Regions from separate parts of the Micromonospora luteifusca genome, predicted to be linked through region 1. Evidence: riboswitches for the same ligand, from Rfam matches in the RefSeq annotation. Region 1 holds a riboswitch; the other holds the start of a gene.
The links. A riboswitch is a leader RNA that binds a small molecule or an ion and turns the genes downstream of it on or off. The one in region 1 is predicted to bind S-adenosylmethionine.
Positions count from the first base shown of each region.

Region 2: another riboswitch for S-adenosylmethionine. It lies ahead of JOD64_RS23865 (ABC transporter substrate-binding protein); the one in region 1 lies ahead of thrC (threonine synthase).

Region 1 covers NZ_JAFBBP010000001.1:2,719,423-2,727,704, reverse strand. The annotation lists gene JOD64_RS12135 (DUF4232 domain-containing protein) at 1-170, opposite strand, end outside; gene JOD64_RS12130 (DoxX family protein) at 1,194-1,643, shown strand; gene JOD64_RS12125 (ArsR/SmtB family transcription factor) at 1,730-2,035, opposite strand; gene JOD64_RS12120 (DMT family transporter) at 2,127-3,095, shown strand; SAM riboswitch class I at 3,163-3,298, shown strand; gene thrC (threonine synthase) at 3,309-4,595, shown strand; gene JOD64_RS12110 (GNAT family N-acetyltransferase) at 5,026-6,045, shown strand; gene paaN (phenylacetic acid degradation protein PaaN) at 6,140-7,813, shown strand; gene JOD64_RS12100 (GNAT family N-acetyltransferase) at 8,115-8,282, opposite strand, start outside.
Region 2 covers NZ_JAFBBP010000001.1:5,214,925-5,223,206, forward strand. The annotation lists gene JOD64_RS23850 (Na+/H+ antiporter) at 1-728, shown strand, start outside; gene JOD64_RS23855 (amino acid ABC transporter ATP-binding protein) at 734-1,477, opposite strand; gene JOD64_RS23860 (amino acid ABC transporter permease) at 1,474-2,268, opposite strand; gene JOD64_RS23865 (ABC transporter substrate-binding protein) at 2,311-3,192, opposite strand; SAM riboswitch class IV at 3,471-3,582, opposite strand; gene JOD64_RS23870 (APC family permease) at 3,670-5,610, opposite strand; gene corA (magnesium/cobalt transporter CorA) at 5,797-6,924, shown strand; gene JOD64_RS23880 (hypothetical protein) at 6,943-7,128, opposite strand; gene JOD64_RS23885 (2'-5' RNA ligase family protein) at 7,351-7,866, opposite strand; gene JOD64_RS23890 (mycothiol transferase) at 7,945-8,282, shown strand, end outside.

The sequences.
Region 1 (8,282 bases):
GCCGGACACGGGTCGACGTTCGCCGACGGGCTGACAGTCGGCGCGGTCGGCGTCGGGCGCGGGCCGTCCCCGTCCTGACCCCGATGGTCAGAAGAGCAGGCGCCGAGGACGAGAGCCGTGGCGCCCATTGCGCTGATCCGTCGCCATGCTGCGGTGTTGCGGGAAATCATTCGTCGATCATTGCCTACGTCAGCGTCCCACCACTGCCGGCCTCCGGCCGCGCGCACCGCTCGTCCCCGCCCATCCCGCTCGGTCCGCTCGGTCCGCTCGGTCCGCTCGTCCCCGCCCATCCCGCTCGGTCCGCTCGGTCCGCTCGGTCCGCTCGTCCCCGCCCATCCCGCTTGGTCCGCTCGGTCCGCTCGGTCCGCTCGTCCCCGCCCATCCCGCTTGGTCCGCTCGGTCCGCTCGGTCCGCTCGTCCCCGCCCATCCTGCTTGGTCCGCTCGGTCCGCTCGGTCCGCGCTGACCGGCCCGGCCGCTCCGGTCGGCTCGGTCCGCTCGGTCCGCGCTGACCGTCCCGGCCGCTCCGGTCGCGCAGGCGTGGCGGGGTCGCCTGGTGGTCCTTCGCGCTGAACCGATTGCGATATCACCAGCCTGTTCCGGCTTCGCGTGCTGATGATCCACTCCATTTCGCCGACATTGCTGTATCCCGCGACCTGGATACCCCAATGTCGGCGATATGGAGTGGATCATGCGCGCGGCGGCCCAGATCTGTCCGCCGAGTCCCAAATGTCGGCCGGGAGAGCGGGCTGGCGGGTGACCGGTGCGGAGGGGTGCACCGCGAGCCGCCGGGCAGGCGGGGCGTCACGCCCGCGAGGCCCGGGTGGGCGGGAACTGGTTGTCCGCTCGCTCGCGGTCGACTGGTCGACTCTCCAGGGCCCGCTCAGAGTCGGCGTGTCGTCGACGACGGGCGGGCCGCAGTCGCCAGCGGGCCGGCTCTGGGCTGGAGTGTCGGCGGTGGGGTTGCGCCGGGGTTGTCTGCGGGCCGGTTTCGGGCTGGAGGGGTCGCGCCGGTTGCCAACGGGCCGGCTCAGGGCTGCCGCGTCGGGCACTTGCTCCGCGGCTGCTCGTCGTCGTGCGGAGCCCAGCATCGTTTTCACGAGGGATCTTCCCACTGACAAGGAACTTGTAACCCTCGATGTCTTCATGCCTCAACATTGATGGGATCCATTTATCCTCTTCGATGGGAGTTCCATGAACGTCTCTCGGCTCGGCGGGCCGATCCTGTCCCTGTTCCGCATCGTGACCGGCCTGCTGTTCACACTGCACGGCCTGTCCTCGATCTTCGGGTTGTTCGGCGGCAACCCGATGACCGGCGCGGCGATACCGTTCGGCACCTGGCCGGGCTGGTGGGCCGCGCTGATCCAACTGCTTTGCGGCGCGTTGGTGCTGGCCGGGCTCTTCACTCGGCCGGCCGCACTCCTCGCGTCCGGCTCGATGGCGTACGCCTACTTCGTCGTGCATCAGCCGGAGGGTCTGCTGCCGCTGCACAACGGCGGTGAGCTGTCGGCGCTCTTCTGCTGGTCGTTCCTGCTGATCGCGGCTCTGGGTGCGGGCTCCTGGTCGCTCGACACTCTGCTCGCCCGGCGTCGCGCCGAAACTCCGCCCGTGTCGGTGGCTGAGCCGAACTCGATGGTCGTCTGACCGCACGCGTACCGCGCGTCGCCGGAGCCTCGACGAGGCGGTTCCGGCGACGTGCCCCGGTCTGGGGTCATTCCGGCGGCGGAGCGTCAGGCTGGCGTGCGCGCGCCGAGAACCGCGTGCAGGAGGCCCGGGTAGAGGCGGTCCAGTTCGTCGCGGCGGAGGCGGACCAGGCGGCTGGTGCCGGCGGCCCGGGTGCGGGTCAGGCCCGCCTCGCGCAGCACTTTGAGGTGGTGGCTGCGGGTCGCTTTGGAGACGCCGAAGTCGAAGCTGCCGCAGGCGGATTCGCCGCCCTCGGCGAGTGCCCGGACGATCTGTAGCCGCACGTCGTCGGCGAGTGCGGCCAGCACGGTGGTGACCGGTATGTCGGTCAGGTCAGGTTCGTGCGGCTCCATGTGACCAGTGTAACCGTTGTTCGACAATCGTCGAACGACACCCTAGGGTCGGTGTCGTTGGTTCGACGATACTCGAACATTGGAGCTGACGATGCGATCCCGCGCCGCCGCCTATCCGCTGCTCGCCGTGCTCGGTTGGGGCGTGATGTTCCCGGTCCTGGCCAGTGCGCTGACCCGGATCGACCCGCTCAACCTGACCACCGCCCGCTACCTGCTCGCCGCCGTCATTCTCGTCGCCATTCTGCTGCTCCGCGAGGGCTCCGGCGCGCTGCGGCCCGGCGGCCGGGCCGTCGAGATCGTGGTGCTCGGCGTAGTCGGCTTTGCCGGCTTCAACCTGCTCACCAACCTGGCGCTCGAACACGCCGCCCCCCAGCAGATCTCCCTCTTCGTGGCCACCACCCCCGTGATCACTCAGCTGGTCCGGTGGGCCCGTGACGGCGTACGGCCGAAGCCGCTCTTGCTGGCCCTCTCCCTGGTGGCGCTCCTCGGCGTCGGCCTGGTGATCACCCGCGGGAGCCTGGCGGGGCTCGGCCAGTTCGGTCTCGGCGGCCTGATGATGATCGGCGCGGTGCTCGGCTGGGGCATCTACACGCATGGTGCCAGCCGGTTCGGCGACTGGTCGCCGCTGCGCTTCACCACACTGACCGCGCTCGCCGGCACAGCCGCCATGCTGGCCGCGAGCATCGGCGCCGACGCCGTCGGTTGGCAGCACGCGCCGGCCGCCGCCGACCTCGCGGCGGTCGCCCCGCAATTGGCGTACGCCGTGATTGTGGCTGCCGTGATCGCGGTCCTGGCCTGGAACACCGGCGTGCAGCGGCTCGGTGCCGCCAACGCCGCGCTGTTCATGAACCTGGTCCCGGTGACCACCTTCGCGGTTCAGATCGCCCGCGGCTACCGCCCGGAACCCGTCGAGCTGGTCGGTGCCGCCATCACGATCGCCGCGCTGATCGCCGCGAACCTCGCCACCAGGGCGCGGGTCCGGCCCTCGTCCCTGCCGCAGTCGACCGCGGTCACGGACCAGATCGCGGTGGTCGACCCGGTGGCGGTGAACGCCCGCTGACCCACCCACTGGGATGGGCGCTGGAGGCTGCGCCCGGCTTTGCCTAGACTCGACGTCACAACTGCATACCTCATCCAGAGGGGCTGAGGGATACGGCCCGACGACGCCCCGGCAACCACCCCGCGCGCTCACCGCTGAGCGCCCCGCGGGGCAGGTGCCAATTCCGTCCCCGCCGCACCGTGCGATGCGGGGAAAGATGAGAGGACTCTCGACATGACGTCGACGCTCGCCCAATCCGGCATCGGCACCTCCGCCAGCCCCGCCCGCGCCCTGGTCTGTCGCGCCTGCTCGGCCTGCTACCCGCTCGTCGCCCAGCATGCCTGCTACGAGTGTTTCGGCCCGCTGGAGGTCGACTACGACACCGCCGCCCTGGCCACCGTCACCCGTGAGCAGATCGAGGCCGGCCCGAAGAACATCTGGCGGTACGCCGCACTGCTCCCCGCCGGTCAGGACCCGGCCAGCCGGGTCACCCTCGACCCGGGGCTGACCCCGCTGGTGGCGGCGCCGCACCTCGGCGCCGAGCTGGGCTTCACCGCGCCGCTCTGGGTCAAGGACGACAGCGCCAACCCCACCCACTCGTTCAAGGATCGCGTCGTCTCGGTGGCGCTCACCGCCGCGAAGGCGCTCGGCTTCACGCGCTTCGCCTGCGCGTCGACCGGCAACCTCGCCAACTCGGTGGCCGCGCACGCCGCCCGCGCCGGGGTGCCCTCGGTGGTCTTCATCCCCAGTGACCTGGAACAGGGCAAGGTCATCACCACCGCCGTCTACGGCGGTGAGCTGGTCGCCATCGACGGCTCCTACGACGATGTCAACCGGCTCTGCGGCGAGCTGGTGGAGACCGACGAGTTCGAGGACACCGCGTTCGTCAACGTGAACGTCCGGCCGTACTACGCGGAGGGCTCCAAGACCCTCGGCTACGAGGTGGCCGAGCAGCTCGGGTGGCGGATCCCGGCGCAGGTGGTCATCCCGATGGCCAGCGGCGAGCTGCTCACCAAGATTGACAAGGCCTTCTCCGAGCTGGTGGAGATCGGCCTGGTCGAGGCCCCGGCCGGCGGTTGGAAGGTCTTCGGGGCCCAGTCGGCCGGCTGCAACCCGATCGCCACCGCTCTGCACGCCGACACCGACACGATCATCCCGGTCAAGCCCACCGGCATCGCCAAGTCGCTCAACATCGGCGACCCGGCCGCCGGCCTCTACGCCCTGGAGGCGGTCCGCCGCACCGGCGGGTGGATGGAGTACGCCGACGACGACGAGATCCGCGCCGGCATCCGCGATCTGGCCCGCACCACCGGTGTCTTCGCCGAGACCGCTGGCGGGGTGACCGTCGCGGTGCTGCGCAAGTTGGTCGAGTCCGGTCGGCTCGACCCGACGGCGGAGACCGTCGTGTTCAACACCGGCGAAGGACTGAAGACCATCGACGCGGTGGCGGGCCAGGTCGGGCCTTCCCACCACATCAAGCCCTCGCTGCGTGCCGCCCGCGACGCCGGCCTGCTCGGCTGACCCCGCCCGCGCCCGCGCCCGCGCCCGCGCCCGCGCCCGCGCCCGCGCCCGCGCCTGTGGCGTCGGTCCGGGTCGCTGGCGTCGCGATATTGATCGGCTCCGTTTCGCCGACGTGGCGGTATCCGAGCGCCTGGACACCGCCACATCGGCGATCTGGAGTGGATCACGTGCTGGGTCGGGGTCGCGTGGGGAAGAGCCGCCCGGTAACTGGAATTTCGCTGTGAGTGTGGAAAACCCGCCGCTCTGTACTTGACGGCAGGAACCGGACGGCGCAAGATGCTCCGTGCGGGAGGGCATTTCGCCGAAGACTTTTGAAGTTCTTGCGACCCAACGCCGGAGGCGTTGTGCGAGTGTCCCTCCCGACCACGTTCGATCGGGCCAGCGAATAATTCGCTGGCCCGATCGCTTTTCCGGGTGCACGCTCGGCGGCATGAGCATCACGATCGCGTCGTTCGACGGCGCCGACCGGGCTTCGGTCGACGAGGCGTACCTGATCGGGGCGGCCGTCAGCGACGCCGATCTGCCGGACCTGCCGCCCTTCTGCCGGCGGCGGTTCGACGCGATGTTCCACACGCCGATGCCCGGCACCCGGTCCCTCTGGGCGCTGGCCCGACTGGACGGCGTGCCGGCCGGTTACCTCCAACTGGACCTGCCGCAGCTCGACAACACCGACAACGCCACCGCCGAGCTGGTGGTGCATCCGGAGCTGCGGCGGCGGGGCGTCGGCCGGGCACTGCACGAGTACGGGCTGCGCCTGCTGCGGGAGCACGGACGCAAGCGGGTGGTCGCGATGGCCGTCTCCGCGCTGCCCGGCGGGCCCGCCCGAAGCGTGGCGGGTGACGCGTTCGCCGCCTCGACGGGCGCTCAATCCGCCCTGGCCGAGGTGCGTCGTCGGCTCGATGTCGACGAGATTGACCGGGTCGCGCTGCGGGCGGCGTTGGCCGAGGCCCAGCCGCGGGCCGAGGGCTACCGGTCGGTCTGCTGGCAGGGGGCGACCCCGCAGGAGTACGTCGCGGACATCGCCTACCTGGACGGCCGGCTGCTCATCGACGCTCCCATGGGGGACGTGCAGTGGGAACCGGAGCAGGTGGACGCCGAGCGCATCCGCGGCAACGACCGGGCGTTGGACGCCAGGGGCCGGCGGCGTTACCACCTCGGGATGCGCCACGAGGCGACCGGCCGGCTGGTCGCCTGGACCCTGCTGGACGTGGGCGCCTCCGCCGACTGGCACGCGTTCCAGCAGATCACCATCGTCGACCCGGCCCACCGTGGGCACCGGCTCGGCCTCATCGCCAAGGCCGAGAACCTGCACCACCTGCTCACCCACGAGCCGGCGGTCCGCATGATCGACACCTGGAACGCGGCAAGCAACAGCTACATGGTGGCGATCAACGAGCAGCTCGGCTTCCGGCCGGTGGACGCCTGGACCGACTGGCAGCTCACGCTCTGACGGACGCTGGTGCTCGCGGACGTGACTCAGGCATGCGGCGTTGTCTGTCATCGGCGCTTCTGCTCCCGAACACGGCTGCGGCATGATGGCGGGCATGACGGAGACCCCGCAGCCCCTGTACGACAGGCACGCCGACACCCTCAACCGTGCGCTGACCGCGATCACGGAGCGGGGCTACTGGTCCGCCTATCCCGAATCTCCCAGCCCCCGGGTGTACGGCGAGACCGCCGCCGCCGACGGTAAGGCCGCCTTCGAGGCGTACCTCGGTGGTGATTTTCCGCTCGACCAGCCGGGCGCCGGTGAACGCGTCGCCACCGAGACGAGCCCGTTCGGGGTGGAGTTGGCGGTGCGCTACCCGCATGCCGCCCCCGGCGAGCTGATCGACGCCGCCTCCGCCGCGCTTCCGGCGTGGCGCGACGCCGGCCCGCAGGCCCGGGTGGGCGTCTGCCTGGAGATCCTCGACCGGCTGCACAAGCACATCTTCGAGCTGGCCAACGCGGTGCAGTTCACCAGCGGGCAGGCGTTCGTTATGGCCTTCCAGGCCGGCGGCGCACACGCGCTGGACCGGGCGCTGGAGGCGTTGGCTTACGCGTACGCCGAGATGACCCGGCACCCGGGGACGGCAGGCTGGGAGAAGGCCGCCGGCAAGGGTGACCCGCTGCGGATGACCAAGACGTTCCACGTCGTGCCGCGTGGGGTGGCGCTGGTGATCGGCTGCAACACCTTCCCGACCTGGAACTCGTACCCCGGGCTGTTCGCCTCGCTGGTCACCGGCAACCCAGTGATCGTCAAGCCGCACCCGCGCGCGGTGCTGCCACTGGCCATCACCGTGAAGTACGCCCGGGAGGTGCTCGCCGAGGCCGGCTTCGACCCGAACCTGATCATGCTGGCTGCTGAGGCCCCCGGCGAGAAGCTCGCGAGCGACCTGGCCCTGCACCGCTCCATCCGGATCGTCGACTTCACCGGCTCCACCGAGTACGGCGACTGGCTGGAGACGCACGCCCGGCAAGCGTCGGTCTACACCGAGAAGGCCGGCCTGAACACGGTCGTCATCGACTCCACCGACGACTTCGCCGGGATGTGCCGCAACCTCGGTTTCACGCTGACCCTCTACAGCGGCCAAATGTGCACCACCTCGCAGAACATCCTCATCCCCGCCGGCGGCATCGAGACCGACCAGGGGCGCAAGAGCTTCGACGAGGTGGCCGGCGGAATCGCCGCGGCGGTCGGCAAGCTCACCGCGGACCCGGCCCGAGGCGTGGAGCTGACCGGCGCCATCGTCAACGACGGGGTGCTGGAGCGGCTGGCCGAGGTGACCAAGGTCGGCGAGCCGGTGCTGGAGTCGCGGGCCGTGATCCACCCGTCGTACGCCGACGCGGTGGTGCGTACCCCGACGATCGTGAAACTGACCGCGGACGACGCGGAGACGTACGGCCGGGAGTGGTTCGGGCCGATCTCGTTCGCCATCGCGACCGACTCCACCACGCACAGCCTGGACCTGCTGCGCCGCACGGTCGGCGAGAAGGGCGCGCTCACCGCCGGGGTCTACTCCACCGACGAGGCCGTGCTGGACGCCACCGAGGCGGTCGCGGTCGAGGTCGGGGTGCACCTGTCCTGCAACCTCACCGGCGGGGTCTTCGTGAACCAGTCGGCGGCGTTCTCCGACTTCCACGGCAGTGGCGCCAACGCGGCGGCGAACTCGGCGTTGACCGATGGGGCGTACGTGGCCAATCGATTCCGGATCGTGCAGTCTCGGCGGCACGTCTGATCTGTGGTTGTTGCTTTTGGGCTTTCCGGGGCGGCCCGCCCTGCTTGCGGTTGGGGGTTTCCGGGGCAGCCCGACCCGCTCCGGGCGGTCAGGCTTGATCCCTGCGCGGGTCGGGCTGCCCCGGAAACCCTTTGTGGGCACGGTGGTCGTGGGCGTCTCTGCGCCTGCGCTGTCCCATCAACCCATGATCGTGCTGCAACCAGGATGTAGTGGTAACCGTTTGCGGGGAGGCCACTCGATCCTGGTTGTAGCGCGATCATGGGGTTGGCGGCGTCGACAGCGGGTCATTGCGCGGCGGGGTTCAGGCCGTTCGGCGCATTTGTAGTTCGGTCAGGGCCGGGATCGTGGGGTGGGGGACCCGTACGCCGGTGTCGGTGAAGCCCAGCCGCTGGTAGGCGCGGTAGGCGCGGTTGTTGCCGACCACCACCTCCAGCAGCAGCTCCGGCCGGCCGCAGGCCCGCGACCAGGC
Region 2 (8,282 bases), 2.5 Mb from region 1:
CCCGCGCGGTGCGGGGCATCACCAGCGCCTCGCCCCGACGGGCGCTGGTGATCGTGCTCGCGGTCACCGTGGTGGTCCTGGCCACGCGGCTGCTCTTCATCTATCTGACCACGCTGTCGGCGAGGTTGCGGCGCCGCCGGATGGTGATCGAGGGTCAGGGGCCGTCCGGCTGGCGGGTGGGGACCGTCGCCGGCTGGTCCGGTTTCCGGGGTGCGGTGTCGCTGGCCGCCGCGTTGGCCGTCCCGGCGACGACGGTCGCCGGTCAACCGGTGGTCGAACGCGACCTGATCATCTTCGTCACCGCGCTGGTCATCGTGCTGATCATGCTGCTGCAGGGCACCACCCTGCCGAAGGTGGTGCGCTGGGCGGGGTTGGTCGGCGACCCCGAACGCGTCGACGAGGCCCGCAACGCCCGGCGACGGGCCACCGAGGTGGGCCTGGCCGCCCTGCCCCAGGTCGCCGCCGAGGTCGGTGCCCGGGAGGAGGCGGTGCGCCGGCTTCAGGCCGAGTACCAACGACACCTGGAGGACGTCAACGAGAGCGGGGGGGACACCGCCGAGGAACGTCGTCTGGAACGCCGGCTGCGCCTCGGTGTCCTCGCGCACAAGCGGCGGGAGATCACCCGCCTGCGCGACAGCCGGGAGATCGACGACCTCGTGCTGCAGGAGCTCCAAACGTCGCTGGACAACGAGGAGATCCGGCTGCTGGGACGCGAACCCAACGACTGACGAGTTCAGAGCACCTGGGCGAGGAACCGGCGCAGCCGGGGGTGCTCGGCCCGTTCGAAGATCGCCGCGGGCGGCCCGGCCTCCAGCACGACACCCCGGTCCATGAAGGCGACGGTGTCGGCGACCTGCCGGGCGAAGCCCATCTCGTGGGTGACCACCACCATGGTCATGCCCGCGGCGGACAGGTCGGCCATCACCCCGAGCACGCCTTTGACCAACTCCGGGTCGAGTGCCGAGGTGGCCTCGTCGAAGAGCATCACCTCGGGCCGCAGCGCCAGCGCCCGGGCGATCGCCACGCGCTGCTGCTGACCGCCGGAGAGTTGCGCCGGCCGTGCGTCGGCCTTGGCTGCCAACCCCACCAGCTCCAGTTGAGCCCGGGCGACCGCCTCCGCCTCGTCCTCGCCGAGCTTGCGGAGCCGGCGCAGCGCGAGGGTGACGTTGCGCAGCACACTCATGTGCGGGAAGAGATTGAACTGTTGGAAGACCATGCCCACCCGCTGCCGCAGCGCGTCCGGGTCGTCGCCCAGCACGCTGCGCCCGTCCAGCAGGACGTCGCCGCGGTCCGGCTCGATGAGGCGATTGATGGTGCGCAGCAGTGTGGACTTGCCCGACCCGGACGGACCGATCACACAGGCCGTCGCCCCGCGCGGCACGGTGAGGTCGACACCGCGCAGCACCCGGTTCGGCCCGAAGGCGAGGTGCACGTCGCGTACGTCGAGGCTGACCGAGGTGGTCGTCGCGGTGGTCATCGCCGGTCTCCTTCCGTCGCGGCGGGCAGCGCCGGCGCGGTCTCGTCCTGGTCCTCGTCCTCGTCCTCGTCTGGCGCGGTGGTGGCCGGTCGGCCGTTGCGCAGCCGCCGGTCGATCCAGTTGACGACGTGCGTCAGCGGGACGGTCAGCACCAGGTAGCAGAGCCCGGCCAGCAGCAGCGCGGACTCGTTGCCGGTGGTGGCCGCGTAGTCCTGCCCGATCCGGAACAGCTCCCGCTGGCTGGCCACCAGGCCGAGGAAGTAGACCAGGCTGGAGTCCTTGATCAGGGCGATGAGCTGGTTCACCCACGCCGGCAGCACTCGCCGGATGCCCTGCGGAATGATCACCAGCCGCATCGCGTCGGCCCAGGAGAAGCCGAGAGCACGGGCGCCCTCCAACTGGGCGGCCTCCACCGACTGGATGCCGGAGCGGAAGATCTCCCCGATGTACGCGGCCGCGATGAGCGACAACGCCAGGATTCCCAACGGGTACGGGTCCGGCCCCCAGACCTGCATGCCCAGCGGGGCCAGCCCGACGCCGATCAGCAGGATCGTCGCCGCGGCCGGAAGCCCTCGGAACACGTCGGTGTAGACCCGCGCCGGCCAGCGCAGCCAGCGGCTGCGGGAGATGCCGGCGACGGCCAGCAACAGGCCCAGCACCGAGCCGAGCAGGGCGGCGGAGACCGCCAGGATCAGCGTGTTGGGCAACCCGACGGTCAGCATCTCGGGCAGCGCCTCGCGCATGGCGTCGATGTCGAAGAAGGTCTCCCACAGAGTGCTCAACGGATCCATCGGTCGCCTCTCCTACCGCCCTGCTCGCTCGTCACCGGGTACTCAGGAAGCGGTCGACGCGGACGCCGACGGCGTGGCTGCCGCGGACGGGGCCGTCACCGTGCCGCTGCCCGGCGTGAAGTCCGCCGGGATCGGCCGGCCGGGGTAGTACTGCGCCTGCAACCGGCTCCAGGTGCCGTCCGCGATGACCTCGTCGAGGCCCTTGTTCAGTGCCTCGCGCAGCTTGTCGCCGCCCTTGGCGACGGCGTACGCGGTCGGTGCCGGGCTGAGCTGCTTGGCCGCAACGCTGATCTTGCCGTTGCTCTCGGCGGCCGACTTCTCGCCGATCTCGGCCGGGGCGATCCACGCGTCGGCGGTGCCGGCCTTGAGCTGGTTGATCGCGCCGTTGTAGTCCGGCACCCGCACCGGGTCGAGCTGCTCGCCGGTGGCGTAGTCGTCCTGGACGGTGCCCTGCACCACCACGACCCGCTTGCCGGCGAGCTGGTCGAAGCCGGTGATCGGGGAGCCGGCCGGGACGTCCAGGCCGAAGTAGCCGAAGTCGTAGCCGTTGCCGAAGTCGACGGTCTTCTTACGTGCCTCGGTGATGGTGATCGAGGAGCTGCCAACGTCGAACTTGTGGTTGTTGACCTGGGAGAGAAGGGCGGAGAAGTCGGTGCCGACGAACTCGACCTTGAGGCCGAGCCTGCTGGCCACGGCGGTCAGCAGGTCGTTGTCGAAACCGGTGAACTTACCGTCCTTGAGGTAGACGTTCGGCGGGGCGTCGGTCAGCGTGCCGGCCCGCAGCACGCCCGGCTGCGCCAGGCCGTACGGGTTGGCGGTGGCGTCGGACGAGCTGTCGTTGCCGCAGGCGGTGAGCGTGGTCGCGGCCAGGATCGTGGCCGCGCCCAGGGCGGCGGCGCGGGTCAGGGTAGGAAGAAATCGCACGGGTGTCTCCGAAAAGGTCGCGTCTCGGCGTGCACAGGCGTGCGCCGCCGACGGTGCGCCCGATGGGCGTACCGCTGGGAAGGGCTCGGGAAGGTGAGTGCGCTAGTGCGTGATGCCGCGACGACAGGCGGCGCCGCACATTCGCATCATGTCCACGTGCCGTCGCCGGGTCAGTGCCGGCGAGGGCCAACCGGCGCGGACATCCGCGACGTCGGTCGATGGGGCGCTGCTGAGGATGATGCTCATGGTTCTCCCGGGTCTGTGCTGACCTGGGTGCCAGGCCACGCTTGCACCGGCGTCGTGCCGGTGCCTGGTCTTCACCCGGGGCACCCCACCGCGGAGGAGGGTTGCCGGCCAGCGAGCCGGGGCTTCGCGCTGGCACTCATGACCTGCGGCGAGGCTAGCAGCACGCCCGGGTGGATCGTCCAGTCGTTATGACCACGCTCACGGTGTGCGACGGGATGCCCCGCCCACAGGTCAGCCGGCGTGCACGTGCGGGCGGCGGCGTCGGTCGGGGTCCTGGCGGCGCAGGATCTCGCGGGTGACCGAGGCGGTCGCACCCTGCCCGAACGCCAGGTAGCGCAGGATGTTGCGACCCGGGCCGCCCTCGCTCCACTCGAAGTAGATGTGTGGGCGTCGCCGGCTCCGGTCGCGGATCTCCAGCAGCAGCGCGGCGAGCGCGTTGGGCACCGAGGAACTGGTCAGGCTGAGCACCGGGAAGGCGTCGTCCGCCACGCTGCCACGGACCAGCAGTTCGGTCTCGAAGTCCGACGGGTCGCTGACGTGGACCTCGACGAAGATGACGTCGCTGTCGTCGGGAAAGTCGTTGTCCGCCATGGTCTGTTCCAGCTTGGCGCGGTACTCGGCCACGTCCCGGCGGTCGGGATCATGGGCGATGAGCCGGATTCGCCGTCCGGCACGCTCGTCGATCATCCGGGTCGCGACGGGGTCCAGTTCGACGTGGTCGACCCGCAGCTCGAAGGCCCGGGACAGCCGGGAGAGCAGCGAGACCACGATGATCCCGCCGATGAAACAGGCCGCGATCTTGACACCGTCGGGGCGTTCCACCACGTTCGCCAGGGTGGTGTAGACGAAGATCACCGCGATGGCTCCGAACGAGAAGGTGCGGCCGCGCTGACGCCGTCGCACCGCCGCGAGCGTCACCGCGGTCGCCGCCGAAGTGATCAATACCAGGACACCCGTGGCGTACGCGCCGCCCTGCGCGTCCACGCTGGCCTCGAAGACGACCGTGATCAGAAACGCCACCGCGGTGAAGACCAGCACCAGCGGCCGGACGGCCCGCGCCCAGGTCGGTGCCATGCCGTAGCGGGGCAGGTAGCGAGGTACGAGGTTGAGCAGACCGGCCATCGCCGACGCCCCCGCGAACCACAGGATCCCGATGGTGGACAGGTCGTAGACGGTGCCGAACACCTCCCCGAGGTGCTCGTGCGCCAGGTAGGCCAGCGCCCGGCCGTTCGCCGGTCCGCCCGGCTGGAAATCCTCCGCAGGGATCAGCACGGTGGTCGTCACGCTGCTGGTGATCAGGAAGGCGCTCATGATCACCGCGGCGGTGGTGAGTAGCCGGCGCGCGCCGCGAATCCGGCCCAGCGGTCGAGCCTCGGAGTCCTGTGGGTCACCTCGGACGTTCGGCATGACCGCCACCCCGGTCTCGAAGCCGGACAGACCCAACGCCAGTTTCGGGAAGACCAGCAGCGACAACCCGACCACCATCCAGGGATCGCCGTGGCCGGTGGTCAGCGTGGTGGTCCAGTCCGCGACCGCACTCGGGTGCGTCACCACCCGCCACAGCGCATCGGCCATCACCACCGCGTTCAGCGCCAGGTACACCGCGACCAGGACGACGGCGATCCCGATGGCCTCGCCGAATCCCTTGAGGAACACCGCGCCCAGCAGTGTCAGCAGCAGCAGCGTGAGCAGCACCTCGTGCCCCTTGAGCCCGCTCGGCCAGAACGGGTTCTCGTCGAGGTGCGCGGTCGCGTCGGCGGCCGACAGGGTGATGGTGATGATGAAGTCGGTGGCCGCGAAACCGAGCAGCACCAGTACCAGCAGCTTGCCCGGCCAGTAGCTCAACAGGCGTACCAGCATCGCGATCGAGCCCTCACCGTGTGGGCTCTCCACCGCCACCCGTCGGTAGACCGGCAGTGCACCCAGCAGTGTCACCAGCACCAGCACCAGGGTCGCCACCGGCGACAGCGCCCCGGCGGCCAGCGCCGCGATGCCCGGCTGGTAGCCCAGCGTGGAGAAGTAGTCGACGCCGGTCAGGCACATCACCTTCCACCACGGGTGGTGCCGGCGCTCCGGCGGACGCCCGTGTGGCCCAGGGTGCTGCACGACCTGGTCCGAGCCGGCGTCGAGCAACCACCGCCGCAGCCGGCCGGCGCGCCTGTTGACCTCCATCGGCGCGTCCCCCGTCGTCCCGCCCACGGTCACCGTGAGTATCCGCCCGTCCGGCCGCGCCCGTCCGCCGGTGCTCGGAACTCGCCCGGCGCCTGGTCGGGTTTCGGGCCGAAGACACGGGGGAAACAGCGCCCCCGGTTGGCGGGATCGCGCCCGACCGGACGTCACCGGGGGAGGGGACAGGGCATGGTCGGTGGCCGTCGCTCCCGCCCGGGTGGTGGTTTCGGTCGTCAACTGGACGAGTACGAGACGAGGGTCGGCGAGCCGCCACCCGTGGAGTCGCTCGAAACACCCGGTGGTCTGGTGGACAGCGCCGTCTACGTCCAAGGGCACCGGTTCGCCTCGCCGTCCGGCCTCGCGGAGACGTACCGCTGCCTGCAGGAGCAGGACAGCGCAATGGCCTGGATCGGGTTGTACCGGCCGGACATCGGCCAGATCACCTCGCTGGCCCGGGAGTTTCGGCTACACGACCTGGCGGTCGAGGACGCGATCAACGCCCACCAGCGACCCAAGCTGGAACGGTACGGCCACACCCTGTTCGTGGTGCTGCGTGCCGCCAGCTACGACGACCTGCGGGAGGAGGTCGAGTTCTCCGAACTGCACCTCTTCATCGGGCCGGGTTTCGTGGTCACCGTTCGACACGGTGAGGCACCGGACCTGGCTGCGGTGCGGCGGCGGATGGAGACCGAGGCGCAGATGCTCGCCCGGGGTCCGCAGGCGGTCCTGTACGCGATCCTCGACCAGGTCGTCGACGGGTACGCGCCGGTGGTGGCCGGGCTGGAGAACGACATCGACGAGATCGAGACGCAGGTGTTCGGCGGCGACCCGAACGCCAGTCGGCGCATCTACGGCCTCAGCCGGGAGGTCATCCAGTTCCAACGGGCCGCCCGCCCACTGCTCAGCGTGCTCGACGCGCTGGCCGATGGCGCCGGCAGCGCCAGCAGCGACGAGGAACTGCGCCGCTACCTGCGCGACGTGACCGACCACCTGACCCAGGTGGTGGAGCGGGTGGACGGTTTCCGGCACCTGCTGCAGAACATCCTCACCGTCAACGCCACCCTCGTCTCGCAGCAGCAGAACGAGGAGATGCGCAGCCTCACCGCGGCAAGTTACGCGCAGAACGAGGAGTTGAAGAAGGTCTCGTCCTGGGCGGCGATCCTGTTCGCTCCCACGCTCATCGGCACGGTGTACGGGATGAACTTCATTCACATGCCGGAGTTGAACTGGCGCTTCGGCTACCTGTTCGCGCTGCTGCTGATGTTGCTGGTCTGCGGAACCCTCTACCTGATCTTCAAGCGGCGCGGCTGGTTGTGAACCGGGCCTGCGGCGATCTCATTCGATGCCACGCAGGATGTGCCGTTCGTCCTCGACGTCGTCGTCACCGGCACTGATCCGGCCGAGCAGTACGGCGGCGGCCCAGATCGTCAGCGGCGTGGCCGCCCCGGTCATCCCTCCGCCGGTCCGGTCGTCCCGGGTCTGGCTCCGCTCCGCGCGCGGTGGCCTGCGCTGAGCCTGCATAGGCAATGCCCCTTCTCGTCGAAGCCGCCTCAGCGGCACGGGGTGCGCCCGCGCCGCCGGCCGGGCCACCCGCGCTCGGGCAGGTCACCACCGGTACGGCATCCATGTCGAACCATCCCACGCCGGGCCGCATCAGCACCGCTTGTTTTCGGTTTCCCGACTGTCGCCTGCCAATCCGGACATTTTGCCAGGACTGCGAGCTGGCCCCGGCGATGCTCTTCCTCAGGGCAACGGGTGGGCGATGTCGCGGGCGTGGTCGGTGAGTGCCGCGCCGACCACGGTCGCGGTCAGCGGCAACACCTCGAGACACCGCCGCACCGCGGCGGCCATCAGCGCGTTCGGCACCCGCATGGAGAGCGTGCAGTGCGGCACCCAGCGACCGGGCTGGTAGTGCTCGGCCAATCCGATGCCGGCGGCGGTGAGCCGTTCGTACACCATGCGTTGGTGGGTCAGCAGCTCCGGTGTGGGCGCCGGGCCGAGCCAGAGCACCCGACCGACGAACTGACCGGCGTGCTGGAAGTCGAGTCCCAGTGGGGCGGCCACGACCATCCCGCGTAGCGCCTCAGCGACCTGCTCCGGGTTGAACCGGGGTGCCACCGCGAGCGAGACGTGCGGCCGGTGGCGCTGCTCCCACAGCGACCGCATGCTCTGCACACCCTCGGCCTCCAGCGCTTCCCAGAGCACCCGGATCCGTCGGGTGGCGTCCGGGTCCAGATACAGCTCCAACGCCGCGACCACGCGATTACCGTATCGGTCGAGGTTTGGTCGGTCCCTGCCGGCGGTACTGGGTCAAAGGCCGACCAGGAAGGTGTGTCCGTGGACGTTGGTGACCTGCTGACCGAGACCTACGACCGACTGCCCGACCTCGTTCGCGCGGCGGTGGACGGGCTGACTCCCGAGCAGTTGCGCCAGGCCCCCGGCCCGGGCGCCAACTCGATCGGCTGGCTCGTCTGGCACCTGACCAGAGTCCAGGACGATCACGTCGCCGACCTGCTCGACACCGAACAGCTCTGGGTGAGCGGCGACTGGGCGGGCCGGTTCGGGCTCACCGCCGACCCGGACGACACCGGCTTCGGTCACTCGGCCGCCCAGGTCAGAGCCGTCCAACCGGAGAGCGCGCAGGCTCTGATCGACTACTACGAGGCGGTCGCCTC